Marinagarivorans cellulosilyticus: one gene and its partner. The protein of the gene in region 2 interacts with the protein of the main gene of each other region in a pairwise test. Links are inferred from orthologs where the notes say so. Each region holds a gene or a part of one and is shown on either strand. Other genes may lie near its edges.

Region 1 (9,366 bases), 3.3 Mb from region 2 along the record:
CAAAGTTTCAAAGTTAAAAAACTGGTTTTGCGCTAGTTTTACGCTCGCGATCTATCGACCAGCGGAGCCACTAACAGCAGCACAACCTTTGCTAACGAACATCGCAACCACTAGGTGGGCGGGAATCATCAAACAAAAGCCTGCAAATAAAGCGGATACTATTAAAGGTTTTACAAAGACAAAAACCAATGCAAAACCCATTGCCATTAAAGATAACTTGCTTGCTTGCCCCCAATAAAAAGACCGGGCCATTAAAGCCACCTGCTGACTCCCTTTATAGCGAAAAGCATATAAAGTGAAGTACAAGGTCGGCAAAGCAAAAATTAAGCATCCCCAAAAAGCTGATTTCGCCACTTGAGCCCCCCAGTACCCCGCAACCGCGGTTAATACCAAGCAAGAAACAGATAAGCCAGCAAACACTACTAATAAAGGACGCTGCACTTGCTCACCTATTTTCAACAAACACCCTACCTTAAAGACCAACCAAACAGTAAGAATCTACATTATGACGGTGGTTAAAATTTGGGCGACTCAAAAAGCGCGGGAATTATAGAGTTTATGCGGTCGCTATTCAACAGCTGACTTCACGCAAAGCCAAACTTTCAACCACTAGCCAAAAACCGTACACCCTATGGCCCTGACCAAACTACGTTTACCAAGAAGCTATTTTTGATCACCTTACGCCCATTTATGGCAAATATTAGGCGCCACAACTGCATTGATGTTGCTTTCAACTTGTGGTGAAATCCGCTTTCGGCGCCAACAGTGGCGTGACGCATTCACCATTTTAATGCTGGATAGGCGTGTTTTTGTCCTAATTTGCGACAGATTTCTGGTTTAAGCTGTGGTTATACGTGCCGATCTCACGCACAATAGCCACAGCTGATCCTGCACGCGATTGCACCTCTACATAAATCATTGGTGTAGAAAGCATCTTATAGGTTGTAGGTGCAATAGCTCGAAACGAACATTTTTTGCACAATGTGATTTGGTTTTACGCACGGTAGCCCAAAATCAGGCATCATCCACTTTGTGCCGCAACAATAATTCAATGTGTTCCAGAAAGGTGAACACGGAGGAAGAGGAATGATCAAGAAATACCGTAACGCGCTCTTAGCTGCTGCAGTGGCCTCTGTTGCTGTTGGCTGTGGTGGTGGGGACGATAATGGAGGTGAAAACCCCCTAGAAAACCCTAATTTAGTTGGAAACCTCACCGAAGGTACTGGTGATCCCAATACTCACAGAGCCATAGCCCAGCTTTTAGGCGGTGCTTTTTACCAGCTTATCGGAACAACATCTACAGTCTTCGAATCTCTAGCAACGGTTACCGATTCCGAGGGTACTATTGGCAAGGTTTTAGCCCCTATTGCAGCTGGCAACACAACAACAGCTAAAGCAAGCGGCGTGTCTGCTGAGACTGGAGCAGATTGTTCACTCGGAGGCCGCGCTGAATTTAAAGTTGAACTTGATTTTGATGGTGCATTTGCAGATCTAAGCTCACTTGATGTACTTGCCGAGCAGCCCATTGATGCAGGCATTGAATTATCCTATACAGAATGTAACGAGCCTAAGCACGTTTCGTACACTAGTGACGGTGACACTGCTACAACTGATGCCCCAGTCTTAGAAACTGATGATGAAGGCAATATCATCAACAATATATTAGATGGTGTTTTCGCTGTTAATTTGCGCTCGACTACCGGTAGTGCAGCTAACGAGAAGGACTATGCGTTAACCAGCTCTATCGAAATGAAAGATTATTTCATACAACGTTATAGCGAAGGTTCAACTGCAACCCGACCTAACGTGCTCAATGGAGCAATTGATTTATCATTGGTGACTACAGATGGCACCGACTACCTACTGTCAATGTCTAGCAACACAGCTAACAACAACAAAGAAACCGGTGGATTCGTAAGATCTTCGATATTGGCAGAGGGCCAAGTAGAGCTGGATGAGGACTTCGATTTTCAAACTTATGACCTTAAGGTGGACGTTACCCTTCGCAACTATAAAGAGCTTGCAGATGGTAACTACCAAGTTTACACCAACCAAAATTTAGTCCGCACCGCGTCTGATGCTGGCACTGAATCTTTGATGGGAATATTGCCACAACCTAGTGCTGGCGAATTAGCTATTAGCATGAACGATGGTAGTCAAGGCATTGCGACTGTTACGCCAACTGGACTTCATATTGTGACAACAGAAGCAGATGGTTCGACTAGCGAAGTCACTTGCTCTTGGGATGACGTTAATAACGATAAATGCGGTGAGTAATCATTAGCTTTTTATTTTAAAAATTTAAGCTCGCTTTAGCGGGCTTTTTTCGTTTAAGGCATATATGAAAAAAATTTGGTTACCACTTTTTACCGCTTTTCTATCGACAGTTTATAGCTCAGCCTATGCTGAAAAATCTGACCATAGTATTGCCATAGCGTTAGGCCAGCTCGACTTCTCATGGAAAGAATTTGATATAAATGATGATTTTTTTGACCCCACTTATGTCGAGGTTGTTGATGAAAGCGGTGATTTAAACACAATCCACCTAACTTATACCTATGAAAAGGAAGATCATCACTTCTCGACCCAACTGTCACGCTCTAGTGGATCAGTAAATTATTACGGTAGGATTATTAGAGATACGGCAGAAGATCTTTGGGATTATTCCACTACTGATTATGATATGACGACACTAGAAGCCAGCTACGGTAAGTATTTTGATGTGGACTATATCAAACCATTTGCCGCTATTTTAGGTGGTTATACTGAGCGAGAAAGAACAATAAATGGTAATCCTAACTTTATAACTCCATATCCGACCGGAAATGAAGATATGAGTTTTTACTATTGGGGCCTACTACTCGATGTTGAGCTTTTTTCTTGGAATAATTTATCGCTGAATGTCGGCGCCGAATACAACCGAGGCGTAAAAACCAAACAGACAGTTTCCTCTGAAGGGGAAGAAGACTACACGTTAAAACTAAAGCCTTTAATATCTAGAAAACTGCTTACTTCATTACACTATAGCTTTTTAAATGACTGGAAAGCATCTTTGCTCTTGGAACTAACAAAGTCAACGATGAAAAAGAGCAGAGAGGAAAAACCTTACCAGCCTGACTCCGAAGAGGACCATAGTTACCTAGGACTGCGCCTACAAAAAACGTTCTAAGCTCTGGCCGACGAGCGCGCTTTTTGGCTTTGTCTGCTTTTTGAAGGTACTGTTTTTTTCCTTTTAAAAGTACGGCGCTTATTCGCTGTCGTACTTTTTAACCCTGAAAACTTTGCGGCCTCTACAGCTTGCATCATTGCGGGAAGTTGGTCGCCCAATTCAGCCATAAAACCGGTGTAACTTGCCTGTTTCTGAGCTATATCATTAAGCTTAGACTCCCATTCAGCCGTCATATCCGGGGTTGTGGCCTTGCTGGGCAAGCTCGCAATTAACGCCCTGCCTGCCTCTGTGGATAACAGAGTTTTCCCTTGTCGTAAAATAAACCCCCGCAGCACTAATAAATCTAAAATTCCGGCTCGTGTCGCTTCTGTACCTAGGCCATCAGTCTCTTTTAGAATTTTCCGTATATTGATATCTTTAACATAACGGGCAATACCAGTCATTGCTGTTATTAGGCTAGCATCGGTAAAAGCTTTAGGCGGCGATGTCTTTTTTTCTACAACTTCGCCACACTCACACAGTAGCCCATCACCAACCTTAAGAGCTGGCAAATACTCGGCAGTATGCCGATCTTCTTTGGGCTCTTTTTTATTCACAGGGAACAACTCTTTCCAGCCGTTATCCACAACGCATTTAGCTTTTGCCACAAACTCTCCTGTTTTTATTTTGACCTTTACCTGTGTTTCATCATATTTATGAATAGGGTAAAACTGTGCAATATATTGCCTGGCAACTAACTCGTACACATTAGCCTCTTGTTCTGTTAACTGAACACGCTGTAGTTTTCGCTGGGTTGGAATAATGGCGTGGTGAGCTGTTACGTTTTTATCATTCCAAGCTTTACTCTTTAGTGATAAATCTGCGCCCGTACAAGCACTTTGTAACGCACTCGCATTTTGCTTTACCGCCTGTAAAACATCGGCAGCTTCTTTATAGTGGTCCTTCGGCAAGTAACGGCAATCCGAGCGAGGATAGGTAATTAGCTTGTGTTTTTCATACAGGGTTTGGCATACATCTAACACAGCTTTTGCGGTTAAACCAAATCGTTTCGAGGCATCCACTTGCAGGCTAGAAAGGCTATAGGGTAGGGGGACGCCCTGCGATTTACGCTGCTTTTTTACATCCGTAACTGCGCCGTTCTGCCCTGTAATTCTTGCAGCGACATTCTCGGCCAACGGTTTAGATAACAACCGGCCTTCTTCGTCACAATATTGTTCACAAGCTTTGCTCGGTAGCCATTTCGCATAAAAGCTTTCCTGTTTAGCTGTTTGTAATTTTGCAAAAACCTCGTAAAAGTCTTTGCTTACAAAATTAGCTATTTCCGCATCTCGCGCCACCACCAAGCCCAAAATTGGCGTTTGCACTCGCCCAACCGATAACACCCCCTGAAAGCCTTGCTGCTGGCCCTTCAAGCTGCACAAACGCGTCATGTTAATACCATACAGCCAATCAGCGCGCGAGCGCGCCAAAGCAGAAGAAGATAGCGCCGAGAACTCTCGGTTATCCTTAAGTTGGGTTAAAGCTTTAGCAATAGCCGATGTATTTAAATCGTTGATTAAACAGCGCTGAACCGGCTTGCCGTTTTTGGTCGCACCCGCGTAATTAAGTACCTCATCAACCAATAGCTGGCCCTCACGATCTGGGTCGCCAACATGCACTATCGAAGATGCTTTTTTTATTAGTTTTATTAATATCGTTAACTGCTTGCGAGTTTTAGGTTTCGGCTGGTACTGCCAGCAGCTAGGGAGTATAGGCAGGTGCTCTAGACGCCACTTTTTAAATTCTGGGTTGTAATGTTCTGGCTGGGCCAACTCCAACAAATGACCAATACACCAACTCACCACATCACCATTAGCCAAGGTAATGTAACCATCTTCTTTTGCAGAAGTTGATTTAGACGGCAATGCCGTAGCTAATGCGCGTGCTAGACTGGGTTTTTCGGCGATGTATAACTTCATACTGGAAACCTAAAGCAATTGACTGGTTAAGTGTACAGTACAATTAAATGGTTTGCGCAAGAATAAAAGAGCATATTAATGGCAGATTCACAAACTTCTTTGGTTCAACTTCAATCTTTGCTGGCTATTGCGCCAGAAGCTCCCGATAGCGACCATACTAATGAGGCTATCCAACAATGGTTAGAACAGTTATCCGCCACCAGTCTGTCGGCACTATTCGATAGCCAGCCCAATCAATGGCGCAACCAGTGGCACCAAACGCTAGCATGTAGCCTGTTTGTACGAAGCCAATTATTGCAACCTGAACAAGATAGCCCCACCTTGCTTTCGATATTACCCAACTTGAATACGCAATGGGCAATTACCGACTATCAGCAATCATTGCAACAACACCTTGCACCTTTGCTGGACGATAAAAGTGTAGATTCAGGGCTGCGGCAATGGCGTAACTTGATGATGGTGAGATGTATATGGCGCGATCTAAACCGCTTGGCACCCACATTAGATATCACGAAAGAACTCACCCTAATGGCCGACGTTGCGGTTAATTTTGCTCTTAATTATCACTATAACGCGATGGTTAAAAGCAAAGGGACTCCCGTTAACGCTCAAGGCCAAGCCCAACCTATGCTAGTTATTGGTATGGGTAAGCTTGGGGCTTACGAGCTTAATTTAAGTTCAGATATCGACCTTATCTTTGCCTACCCAGAATCCGGCCAAACAACGCCAAGCCCTACAAATGGAAACGTCATTAGCAACCAAGAGTTTTTTACCCAACTCGGGCAAAAACTCATTAAAACGCTTGATGCGCAAACGGCAGATGGTTTTGTATTTCGGGTAGATATGCGTCTGCGCCCGTATGGTCAAAGCGGGGCGCTTGTCAGTAACTTTGATGCCCTCGAGAATTACTACCTTACCCAAGGCCGCGACTGGGAACGCTACGCAATGGTTAAGGCGCGCGTAATGGCGTGCTCCGCCGGTGATGCACAAAATAGCGTCCCTTTAGCAGCAGCAACCAACGAACTCCTCACCCTACTGCGAAACTTTACTTACCGTAAGTACGTCGACTTTTCCGCCATTGAAGCGCTGCGAGACTTAAAAACCCGCATTCGCCAAGAGGTAAAGCGCCGACGACTTAAAGGCAATGTAAAGCTAGGTGAGGGCGGTATACGTGAAGTTGAGTTTATTGTGCAAGCACTACAACTGATTCGCGGTGGCCGCGATAGCCAATTGCAAACGCCTTCGCTGGTAAATGCCCTGAACGCGCTAGTAACACTAGAGGCCATTCCAGCTGATGTTGCCAGGGCGCTATTAAATAGTTACCTTTTTTTGCGCAACGCCGAACATGCGATTCAAGCTTGGCAAGACAAGCAAACGCAAGACCTTCCTCAAAGCTCAAACAGCCAGTGGGCATTAGCGCAAGCGATGGGTGCAAAAGATTGGCCAGAATTTGAATTGCAGCTTAGCCAACACATGCACTTTGTTAGCGAGCAATTTGGCGAGGTCATTGCCGACAAAGACAACAACAAAAACACACAAGCAGGCCAGCAATGGCGCTCTATTTGGAACGAAACACAAGCACCATTTATTACCGAGCTACTCGAGCAGCTAGATTTTGACTGTGCCGATGACGGCGCTCAAACTTTGCTCGCCTTACACCAGGCCCCACAGGTACTCGCCACCGATAAAACCGGCGCCGATCGACTCAATCGCTTTGTTCCACTACTGCTGCAAAAACTTAGCAGCCGGGCCGGCGCAGGCCAAACATTACAACGCCTGCAGCCTTTTATCATCGCTATTGCGCGGCGCAGCGCTTACCTTTTGCTACTTATAGAAAACCCTGCAGCACTAGAACAACTGGTAATACTTAGCGAAGCCAGCCCCTGGATCCCCGAGCGCCTAGCCGAATACCCAGCACTGCTAGATGAACTACTCAGCCCAACCAACCTATACCAAATACCCAATAAAGAAGAATTAAGCGCCGAACTAACCCAAACTATTTTGCGCATTCCAGAAGACGACTTAGAACAGCAAATGGAAGCCTTGCGCTACTTTAGGCACGCCCACGGATTAAAGGTCGCTGCCTGCGAAGTCACCGGTAAACTACCGTTAATGAAGGTTAGTGATTACCTAACAGAGCTAGCAGAAGTTGTATTGAGCTATGCCCTCGATTTGGCCTGGCAAGATATGTGTCGCAAGCATGGTTTACCTGGCGACCATGAAGGCGGCAACCAGCCCAATTTTGTTGTTATAGGCTACGGCAAGCTCGGTGGCATAGAGCTAGGCCACGGCAGCGACTTAGATTTGGTTTTTATTCACAATGCCAATGCTCAAAAAGAAACCCAAGCCAGCGAAGGCCAGCGCGCACTAGACAACCACACCTTCTATACCCGCATGGGGCAAAAACTCATTTTATTACTCGATACCAAAATGCCATCGGGCACATTATACGAAGTGGATATGCGCCTTAGGCCATCGGGTAACTCCGGCATGCTTGTTAGCACCCTTAGCGCATTTAGCAAATACCAAAGCGATGCCGCCTGGACTTGGGAGCACCAAGCCCTAGTAAGAACCCGCGTAGTCGCCGGTAATGCGCAACTGGCGCAAGAATTTGCCGCTGTACGTAAAACAACACTCTGCAGTGAGCGCGATTTAGCAAAACTAAAAAAAGACGTGACCGAAATGCGGCAAAAAATGCGCAGCCAACTGGGTAGCAAAACCAAGGAGGAACAAGCCGGTCAATTCCATATAAAACAAGACGCCGGTGGCATAGTCGATATTGAATTCATCGTGCAATACCTCGTCCTAGCTCACGCCCACAACAACCCAACGTTGGTTGAATGGTCGGATAATATTCGCATTTTGGAAGCCATTGGCCAAAGTGACTTGTTAAGTGAGACGCAAATTACAACACTAATTGAAGCTTACAAAGCACTACGCTCAGAAACCCATAAACTGGCTTTGCAGCAGCGTGGCAATAAAATAGATGGTGCTGGGTTTGAGGGGTTGAGGGGGGATGTGCAGGGTGTTTGGCGGGAGTTGCTGGAGTAGGGTGACTTTAAAGCGTAACACTGACTAGATCTCGGCCCATACGGTAAATTTTGTTCAAAAACACCGTAAATACCTCCATGTAGGTTCCACTCGGCTCCTGCCTCATAGGTTTTGACAAAACTTACCGTATGGGCCTGACGTAGGATGTTTTTATTGGTGGCCTCCGAATGAAAGAGGTTTGGCTTCACACTGTGATGACGTTAATGATTGCTCAACGATACTAATACTGCAGGTCGCTATAAATGCCGAGCCTCGAGAAAGAGAGCCATCGATTGTATAAGTGAATGTACTATTACTAAGCGCGTATTCACTAAATTCAATAAAAGCAAAATCCGTTTTGGCATCAAATGCGTTCGGGTAACCTAAAATGTTAACCTTGCAAAGGCTCATTTCCGATCGTATTTCGGCATTGCTAGAACGCAAAGTGACCTTAGGGCAAGCCTCTGAAACCTCCATATCCTGATGCAGCACTTGTAGGTGAATATTCTTGTCGCTAAAAGCGTATTCGTGCCCAGATATTAAATTGGCTGGCACCTCCCCTTCAGAAAACATCGAGCACCCAGCAATAAGAATCAATGAGGTTAGCGTTAAACATCTAATCATTCGGGAGTACCTGTTGGCTGATTGTGAGAGATTTTGGCTCCGTCATTAACTGATTGAATGACGACCTTCCCTTTTTTTAGCTTCTCTTTGCTAACCTGGTCCAGGTACTCTTTGCGCAGATCAAAACGATTAGTTGGCCATAATTCCCAATTCTTTTTTTCAATAATTATTTTTTTTAATTCATCAAAGTCATTATTACTAACAGATTTCTGTATTTTTTTTCGGCTATTACCGGTGTAGTCTCCCCTAAAGCGTAGATCAACAAGTATGTCCAGTATTGCAGGGTCGAGTTCATCCCAATTGGTTTTTCCGTAAGCTTTTATAACACTGCTTTTATTTCCAATTCTTTTCACATCAGCAGTAATATCTTTATAAACGTGCTCAAAGAGCGCTAGTTGTGCTTGGGCACTGATTTCGAAATCAAGCAAATCTTGATCAATGATAAATTGACGCGCCGCGACGCCCTGCAAACCAGCTGCTTGACTAATTTTTGTAGCAAAGTTGCTGGGAATAGATACTAGAGAGAGGTGTTTCTTTATTTCGGCACTTGAACGCTGCTTAAGATCATAGCCTCGTCCTATGGTC
Region 2 (9,313 bases):
GCGACCTCGTTAAAGCCTGCCTTTTCGCTCAGTACGGAAGATGCCTTACACCGCGTCTTTGGCAGTCCATTCAAGTACGCTGTAGTTTGCTCTATTTGTTGCTGCAACGCCTCAACGGTACAAACATCACTCTCGAAGCTCACCACTTTTTCACAAGCCAAAGGGCAGCACCCTCGCAAGGTAAAGTTGGCGGCTGCGCGCACATGATTAACTAACGGCAGCATGTCTGGGTGCAAGCGAGCACCAAGCAAGCTATCGCCTGTATTTTGCTTAATCACATCCAGCACATGCTGCAGCTGGCCCAAGTAATGAATAAATAAGCGCGTCGGATTAAACATGTAAAGTCTCCTTTAATGTTCGATATAATCGCACATTCATTATTTATTAAAAACTCATCGAGCCTACGCATGACACCCGAAAAACAAACCGAAATAGAAGCAGCCACCTTTCGCCGTTTACTTAAGCACCTGGACGACAACAAGGATGTGCAAAATATCGACCTAATGAACCTTGCCAGCTTCTGCCGCAATTGTTTGGCCAAATGGTATAGCACTGCCGCCGAAGAGGCCGGCGAGCAAAGCGACTACGAACAAAGCCGCGAAGTGGTCTACGGTATGCCCTATAGCGAGTGGAAAGAAAAATACCAAAAGCCTGCCACAGCAGAGCAGCTAGCCGCCTTTAACAAAACCAAGTAAAACGTTAATCACGCACTAACCGAACCCTAAGCGCCTCGCTTGTAGCGCGGTTGATAAAGGCACCATCAGCAAAATCAATCGCCCATACCGTAGGTTGAGAAAAGTATATTAACGGGGTGGATGTCCAATAAGCTTCCTCGCCGTCACTTAGTGCTGGGAAAATTTGTTCATTCAATGCAGGCAAGCGGCACTGGTATTCAATAATAGAGGCCAGCTCTTTTTTATTGGGCAGCCGCCAGCCATCTTGGCCGGCCGCGAGCGCTTGATCCCACGAGTGTTGCAATTGCCCCACCGGCTCACAGCCAGTTTCATCAGACCAATTCGCGCCTAAAGGGCAACGTTGCCACTGCAGGCCGGTATCAAGGTCTTTTACGACATTGCTACTCTCGACAATAAAGCGCTCTGCTGGCGTCGTTGCGGTAACGGTCTTATCGCACTCAGCCCACACTGTGGAACTAAAATATACAACAGCCCCCGCCAGTAACTTTGCCACTAAATTCATTGCGCTGTTCATTACGCCATTCATTGCATTATTCATTGCAACAAGCCTCCACTCACAAGGCGAATATGGGCGGCATTGGTTTTATTAATAATCCCATTACCGGCTGCCGTGAAGTATACATACCAAGCAAACTCAGGGTTAAAGGCTACTGTTTGCGAAGTCCAATGTGCGTTGTAAGCACTGTTTGGGAAGATGGCGCCATCTAAAGGAGGATTAGCGCGGCTTTGATCGGCAATCGATAACAACTCGCTGACCGTTGGCAAGCGCCAGTCGCTTTGGCCGCACCAAGCAGCATTATTTGCCAAGGTAATATAAGCCGCCGTATCGCAATCGACACCGGTGCAAACACCACCATTTGTCGCTCCGGCATTACCGCCGTTAGCGCTGCCATTAGGAGCATGCCAGCTATAGGTGTGATTACCATAGCGCACAGCATTAGCATCGCCCGATTTCACTTCCCATAACAAGCCTGTGACGTTGTCTTCGACGCATACCCAAGCATCCTCTTGCCACACAGCCGCCTGGTCGGGAATCTCCGCGCCAGTGGCGTCGCGCTTAGTAAAATCAAAACCGGCAAGCCCTGTTCCTGCTTTTACGATTGCAGCATCGGCATCACGTCCGTGCATACCATCCTGAGCATGCCTATCGGTATTCGCGCAATCTTCTTGCTCCCAAACACCAGACATACACACAGTAACGCCCGTATCGTTTAGTGGTGCTAAGGCTGGCGCATTGGTTTTTACATCATCGCTAATACAACCTGCCACCGTAAGGCATAGCACTAGCAAAGCCACAAATTTCATACTTTTCCTATGTCACGTTTAGTCGGGTTTGCGTTTTCACCTGCAACGCATAATTGTCGTTAGCTTAGCGAAACGGCTGCGATATTAAATTGCGCTTTGACACAGTTTTTAATCTACCGGAAAATCTCCGTCACATTGCTTCAAAATAGGGAACTCCAATGGATTCAACCAACTCCCCGCTCGACTATCACCCTAGCAACGCTTTTCTCCCTAGGTATCTTGAGCGCATAGGCTTTACCGGCGAGGCGAATAACAGCCTGGAAAGCATCTGTGCGCTTATGCAACAGCAACTTGAAACCATTCCCTTTGAAAATACCGAAGTGCAAAACGGCTATATCGTATCGCTAGAGCCAGATGTTTTTATCGATAAAATAATCACCCAAAAACGCGGCGGTTATTGTTACGAATTGAATGGCTTGTTCGCACTCGTATTGCAAGCGCTAGCAGTGGAATACCAGCTAGTGGCCTGCAGGCCAATGTTTTATCCAGCAAAGCGCCCAAAAACGCATATGGCCTTAGTGGCAACAATCGATGGCGAGCAATATTTATTGGACCTTGGTTTTGGCAGCCACGGCATTCGTGCGCCTATGAATTTAAAAGATACCAATACGAATATTACCCAATGCGGCGAGCAGTTTTTTCTAAGCCAGCAAGATAATAACTTTTTGCTCGAGGCCATAATAAATAACGAACGCTTGCCGCAATACAGTTTTAATTTAAATCATTACGAATTCATCGACTTCGCGCCAGCGAATTATATGAATTCAACCCACCCAGATACGCTCTTTGTAAAACAGTTAATCGCTTTGATATTCACCCCAACGGGCAAAAAGGTAATGCTTGGTAACCGGTTGCGTATAACACAAGGAGGTACCGTTACCGAATCTACTGTAAACGACATAAATAGCGCGCTTACCGAGCATTTCCAATTGCCACCCAATAGCCTAACAGCACAACTGGCCTCGTAATACGTTAGCGCGGCTCTAAATGATCTACCATTAACTGCACGTTTTGACGCCCATTAAATTCATTCACCTGCAATTTAAAAACAGCAAATATATGCGCACACTCTGCTGATGGCCACTGATCTAAGTCACAATTAAAATGGATAGCATCTAACGTTTGCTGCGGTGCCGAGGGTAACGCCAAAACCAGCTTTAAATGCTTTTGCCCAACGATACGCTGATTAACAATCATAAATTCGCCACTAAAGCACGGCTCTGGAAATGCTTGCCCCCACGGGCCGGCATGTTCTAGTTCGTGTGCTAGCACCAGATTAAAGTCGTCAGCCTTAAGCTCACCATCGGTATAAATAATCGGCGTTAAACCCTCGGCGCCAGCTCTTTCAGCAACAACGGCTGCAAAGCTTTTTTCAAAAGCCTGCAAATACTTTTTTTCTAAACTTAAACCCGCCGCCATCGCATGGCCGCCAAACTTGGTTAGCATGCTAGGGTTTTTAGCCGCTACATCATCTAGCACATCACGCAAATGAATACCCGGCACAGAGCGGCCAGAACCTTTAAGCGTTGTTTCATTATCGTCTGCAAAAACAATAGTCGGGCGATGTAGCTTTTCTTTAACACGCGACGCCAAAATGCCAATTACACCTTGGTGCCAATCCTCTTGATACAAACACACACCGGCTGGTACTTCGCCACCCTCGTCTTTATCCAGCGCCGCTAAAAAGGCCTCCGCATCCGCTTGCATGCTGCCCTCTATTGCGCGGCGCTCTTTATTTAAGGCATCCAACTCAGCTGCCAGCGCCAAGGCTTCCGCGGGGTCGTCTGCGAGTAAGCAACGAATACCCAAGCTCATATCGTCTAGCCGGCCAGCCGCATTTAAACGGGGCCCCACCATAAACCCTAAATCGGTAGCGCGTAGCTTTTCAAGCTGCCTACCCGCGACTTGAGCAATAGCTTTTATCCCTTCGCATGCAAAGCCTGCGCGCATACGCAGTAAGCCCTGCTGTACAAAAATACGATTATTGTGGTCCAGCGGCACCACATCGGCCACAGTCCCTAAAGAAACAAGATCCAAAAAGTGAGCAAAGTTAGGGGCCGGCGCATCAGTAAAAAAGCCCTCTGTTTGCATTGCAGAGCGCAATGCCGACATCACATAAAAAATAACACCAACACCAGCGCAATTTTTAGTCGGGAAGTCACAATGTGGCTGATTAGGATTCACAATTGCGTCTGCCGTAGGTAACTCAGCAGCAGGCAAGTGATGGTCCGTCACTAACACTTTCATTCCAGCCGCTTGTGCTGCCGCCACGCCTTGCAAACTAGAAATACCGTTATCGACGGTAATTAAAAGCTCTGGCTCAAACTGCTTTGCGACCGCTACAATTTCTGGCGTTAAACCGTAACCGTATTCAAACCGGTTCGGCACCAAATAATCGACAAACTCAAACCCCAAAGCCCTTAAGCAACGCACAGCTACCGCCGTACTCGTAGCACCATCGGCATCAAAATCCCCCACAATCAATATGCGTTGCTGCGCTTTGCGGGCACTCAGCAATAACGCTAACGCACTATCAACCCCCTTTAGCAAAGACGGCCTAAATAAATGTTTTAGTGAATAATCTAATTGGCTATCATCCAGTACCCCGCGAGCAGCATAAACACGCGCAAGAACCGGCGATACAGAGCGCAACTGAAATTCACCTTGAACTGTGCGCGGGAGGATTTTTTTATGCATGGGATAACGAGGCCTAATTTAAACCTAAAAACAGCAGTTGAACCGCCAAAGTCTTCACACCCCCTTGGCGCACCTAACGCGTGATAAAAATGGCTCATCCCAATAAGGTGACCACGCATTTTTACTGCACGCTATGCACACCAATGGAACCCGCATCTTTTTGGCTCTCAGCTGCGGTTTCTAGGTTAAAAAGCTAGGCACCCTACCATAAGCGGCAAACAAATTGCGCCAGCCATGGAAAAGAAGCTCTACGGTTCAAACTATTACCGCAAGAGAAGACTGCAACTGATCATCAAACTGCAGATAAAGCTCGTCAATAACACCCGTTGCAGTTTGATAATAGCTTTGCAGTGGACAAGCCTTAGGGTTTTCCAGCAATGCTAAAGGAAACGCCGTAAGGAATTGTTGAATTTTATGTCGATGAGCATCCGTTAAGAAACGCGAATATTCTGCGTGAGTAGACGTACTTGAGAACTCCTCCATAAGGACTTGTAGCGCATTGCGCAACCTTGGCGCACTTTCGCTACGCTCTAAGCTTGCAATATAGGCTAAGCCTACGGCACGAATTTGCCCTAATTGCTCTACGACAGCCAATACAAACCGCCAAGATACATCATCTAAACGAGCGCCAACTAAGTAGTGCTCAATAGCCACATCATCAATAAAAACCAAAATTCCCTTAATCAACTTATTGTGCTGATCGAGATTTTTACGCGCATCTAAACGCTGATATTGCCCAGCTAAACGAGCCCAATGAGCGGTAATGGCCTCCCAGTTTGGGTTATCTTTAATCCAGTCGCCCACCAAAGCAATATGCCCAAGGTCGCGACTCACATTGCGCTGAGCCTCTTCTAGCTTGCCGACTAACGTAACGTCGCCACCTAAAACCGTAGTGGTAAGCCCCCTGTGGCGCTGTATGTGCATTAACATAGAGCGCAGCGCCTGCAGCCAAATAACTCCCTGTGCACGCTTTTGCTTTTGGTGCTGACGCCGCACAAGCCACACTACCGCAGCCAACACCACGACAAGTAGCGTAACCACGCCAAAAACAACTGATATTTGCGAAGGTTCCATACCCATTAAACCAATCTATAAAGTAACTAATTTACTATAACTGTTTATCGCCTTTAGCTGCGCTATTAATCAACAAGCAAATTGTTAACCAACACTCTAGCTTGGCCACAAACAAAAAAACCGCCGTTTAATAGGCGGTTTTTTTACAAATATCACGACTACTACGTGCGAATGTGGTCGCCCATAAAACTATGCACCTTCGTTATATCGTTGTCGAGCACCTGATAACGCTCTTCGCGATCAAACAAATCCTGCATATGATGCGGTAATGAAGGATCTTGACAGCCAGCTTTTTGAATAGCTTCGGGGAATTTGGCTGGGTGCGCGGTAGCTAAGCAAACCATTGGCACATCGTTACTGCGGCGTGTTTTACGTGCAGCTTCAACACCGATAGCAGTGTGAGGGTCTAGCAAATATTCTGTAGCCTCAAATGTATCCTTAATCACAGCCAGTACAGCTTCGTCACTTAAACGATAACTGCTAAACAACTCGCGCGCACGCGATAATGCGGCATCACTTAACTTCATGCTGCCACTTTTAAACTCATCCATCAGCGTTGCAATTGCGCTACCGTTGCGATCATACAAGTCAAAAAGCATTCGCTCGAAGTTACTAGACACCATAATATCCATGCTTGGCGACAAAGAATGCTCTAGCGGCTGCTTGGAATGATCGTTAGCACTAATACAGCGGTGAAGGATATCGTTCTGGTTAGTCGCAATAACTAGCTGGTCAATAGGCAGCCCCATACGGCTAGCTAAGTAACCGGCAAAAATATCACCAAAGTTTCCTGTAGGAACAGAAAAAGAGACTTTACGATCAGGCGAACCAACAGCTACGCCTGCATAAAAGTAGTAGACAATCTGCGCCATAATTCGAGCCCAGTTAATAGAATTAACTGCAACTAACTGGCGGCCTTCCGGTAAAAAAGACTGATCAGCAAAACTGGCTTTAACCATATTTTGACAATCATCAAAATTACCTTCTAACGCGATATTGTGAACATTATCTTCAATGACCGTGGTCATCTGGCGGCGCTGAACCTCCGATACGCGCTTATTCGGGTGCAAAATAAAAATATCAACATTTTTACAATGCCTACAACCTTCAATAGCCGCGGATCCAGTATCCCCTGATGTTGCGCCCATAATAACGACTTTTTGCTGGCGCTTTTCTAATATAAAGTCGAGTAAATTACCTAAAAACTGAAGAGCAAAATCTTTGAATGCTAAGGTCGGGCCTTGAAATAGCTCTAAAATAAATTCGTTGTGGCTAGTTTGCACCAAAGGTGCAATGGCACTGTGACGAAAAGACTCATAAGAGCGATCGATAATATCTTTTAAATCTTCATCGGAAACTTCACCATCAACAAACGGCGCCATAATTTTAAAGGCCAATTCATTATATGGTAAGCCGCGCATTTCTTTAATTTCTGCAGCGCTGAACTGCGGAATAGATTCAGGCACATAAAGGCCGCCATCAGAGGCAAGCCCAGTCAAAACAACGTCTTCAAAACTGAGTGCGGGCGCCTGCCCGCGGGTACTTATAAATTTCACAATAATGTCTCAGGTTTTTAATTTAGCAATGCAGTTAAGTTTACAGCGACGCCTTAAGCCAAGGACTCCACTCTAATACGAACAACCTTACCCACAATAGTATCCAAAGCCTCTATCTTGCCGATGGCTTCGTTCATTAGTTTTTCTTTTACGCGATTAGTCAGCACAATAACAGGGACCTCGACTTGATCGTCTTTAGGCTCCTTCTGTATCAACGCTTCAATACTAATGCCTTGATCACTTAATATTTGCGTTACTTTAGAAAGCACTCCAGGCTTATCAACTGCGGATAAACGCAGGTAATAACCAGTTTCTATTTCACCCATAGGCATGATTGCATGCTCTTGCAAACTTTTAGCTACAAAACCCAAATAAGGTACGCGGTTTTCTGGGTCGGCAGACAGCATTCGCGCTAAATCAACAACATCTGCAATTACTGATGACGCTGTCGGCTCGCTACCAGCGCCAGGGCCGTAATACATGGTCGAGCCAACCGCATCGCCTTTAACTAAAATAGCATTATCCACACCATCAACATTAGCAATTAGGCGCCGCTCAGGAATGAACGTAGGGTGTACACGCAGCTCAATGCCACTTTCGTGATGGCGAGCAATACCTAAATGCTTGATGCGATAACCAAGCTCGGTAGCATAGGTAACATCTTCTGGCGAAACGTCCGCAATGCCTTCGCAATATACCTTATCAAATTGCAATGGCATGCCAAAGGCTAAAGAAGCCAAAATCACAAGTTTGTGTGCAGCATCGATACCTTCTACATCAAACGTAGGATCAGCTTCGGCGTACCCTAAAGCCTGAGCCTCAGCAAGAACATCTTCGAAGGTGCGGCCTTTATCGCGCATTTCAGTCAATATGAAATTGCCCGTACCGTTGATAATACCTGCTAGCCACTGGATTTTATTAGCCGATAGGCCTTCTCTTAACGTACGAATAATTGGAATGCCACCAGCAACCGCAGCCTCGTATGCTACCGAAACACCTTTTGCGTTTGCTTGTGCAAATATTTCATTACCAAACTCAGCAATTAAAGCTTTGTTTGCCGTCACTACGTGCTTACCGTTTTCTATCGCCTTAAGGATAAGCTCTTTTGCTAAAGTCGTGCCCCCTATAAGCTCAACAACAATATCGATCTCTGGGTTATTCACAACCTCAAAAATATCACGCGTCACATTGGTGGTACTGGTATCTGCGTTTGGATTGTCTCGGCGGGCACCAACTTGCGTAATTTCAATATTGCAGCCTGCACGAGCATTTATCTCCGCCTGATTCCGCGTAATCACGTTAAAAGTACCGCTGCCAACGGTGCCAAGACCACAAATACCTATTTTTACGGTTTTCAAAACCCACCTCATATTGGTGATTAATATTTTATATAACTGTGACTATTTGACATTCAAAAATCACTGCGAAAAGGGTCGCTACGATACTGAGCGCAGCTTCTAGTGTCAATGTAATTAGATATTAAGCGCAAGCACCTACCGCCGAATGAGCAGTGGGCGCTAGACACCAAAATTTAGCCATAAAAAAACCCCTTAATCTTTCGATTAAGGGGTTTTTCGGAATAAAACCTGACAATGACCTACTCTCACATGGCGAAACGCCACACTACCATCGGCGATACATCGTTTCACTACTGAGTTCGGTATGGGATCAGGTGGTTCCAATGCTCTATTGTTGTCAGGAAAACTGTTTGGTTTGGTTAGGTCTTAGTAAGTTTAACGTTTAGCTAAGCTTATGCCCTTCCGCACCGAATAAGTCGACGAATTGCGAAGTTTGTAGGTTTGTAGAATACGCTGTTTTGTATTTTACGCTGTAATATCTTAGATAGTTTGTTTATCTCTTACACTCTATCCGGTGTTGCATTATGACTTTATCTTTCTCAGTCAACACAATCACTTCTGTTATATGGTCAAGCCTCACGGGCAATTAGTACTGGTTAGCTCAACGCCTTACAACGCTTCCACACCC

What was found.
Region 1: the proteins of recJ (region 2) and MARGE09_RS21425 interact in binary tests that used the Escherichia coli proteins (3 or more experiments, as listed by UniProt). The link is inferred for Marinagarivorans cellulosilyticus from one-to-one orthologs.

Annotation. Positions count from the first base shown.
Region 1 is NZ_AP023086.1:5,275,799-5,285,164, forward strand. What follows is about bases 2,647-5,630. They hold MARGE09_RS21425 (DNA topoisomerase III), read right to left. Parts: upstream 5,128-5,630; coding sequence 3,166-5,127; downstream 2,647-3,165. Other genes in these bases: MARGE09_RS21420 (TonB-dependent receptor), read left to right, coding at 2,647-3,169; glnE (bifunctional [glutamate--ammonia ligase]-adenylyl-L-tyrosine phosphorylase/[glutamate--ammonia-ligase] adenylyltransferase), read left to right, coding at 5,206-5,630. In the rest of the region: MARGE09_RS21410 (ATP synthase subunit I), read right to left, coding at 52-462; MARGE09_RS21415 (hypothetical protein), read left to right, coding at 1,087-2,277; more of MARGE09_RS21420, read left to right, coding at 2,342-2,646; more of glnE, read left to right, coding at 5,631-8,178; MARGE09_RS21435 (hypothetical protein), read right to left, coding at 8,329-8,781; MARGE09_RS21440 (lysozyme family protein), read right to left, coding at 8,778-9,366.
Region 2 is NZ_AP023086.1:1,956,102-1,965,414, reverse strand. What follows is about bases 2,336-5,266. They hold recJ (single-stranded-DNA-specific exonuclease RecJ), read right to left. Parts: upstream 4,698-5,266; coding sequence 2,973-4,697; downstream 2,336-2,972. Other genes in these bases: MARGE09_RS07780 (nitrate- and nitrite sensing domain-containing protein), read right to left, coding at 4,953-5,266; MARGE09_RS07790 (arylamine N-acetyltransferase family protein), read left to right, coding at 2,336-2,968. Outside these bases: MARGE09_RS07810 (DUF1993 domain-containing protein), read right to left, coding at 1-338; MARGE09_RS07805 (DUF1244 domain-containing protein), read left to right, coding at 408-695; MARGE09_RS07800 (Lcl C-terminal domain-containing protein), read right to left, coding at 700-1,233; MARGE09_RS07795 (Lcl C-terminal domain-containing protein), read right to left, coding at 1,230-2,000; more of MARGE09_RS07790, read left to right, coding at 2,159-2,335; more of MARGE09_RS07780, read right to left, coding at 5,267-5,771; thrC (threonine synthase), read right to left, coding at 5,933-7,327; MARGE09_RS07770 (homoserine dehydrogenase), read right to left, coding at 7,381-8,685. UniProt on the Escherichia coli protein: Single-stranded-DNA-specific exonuclease.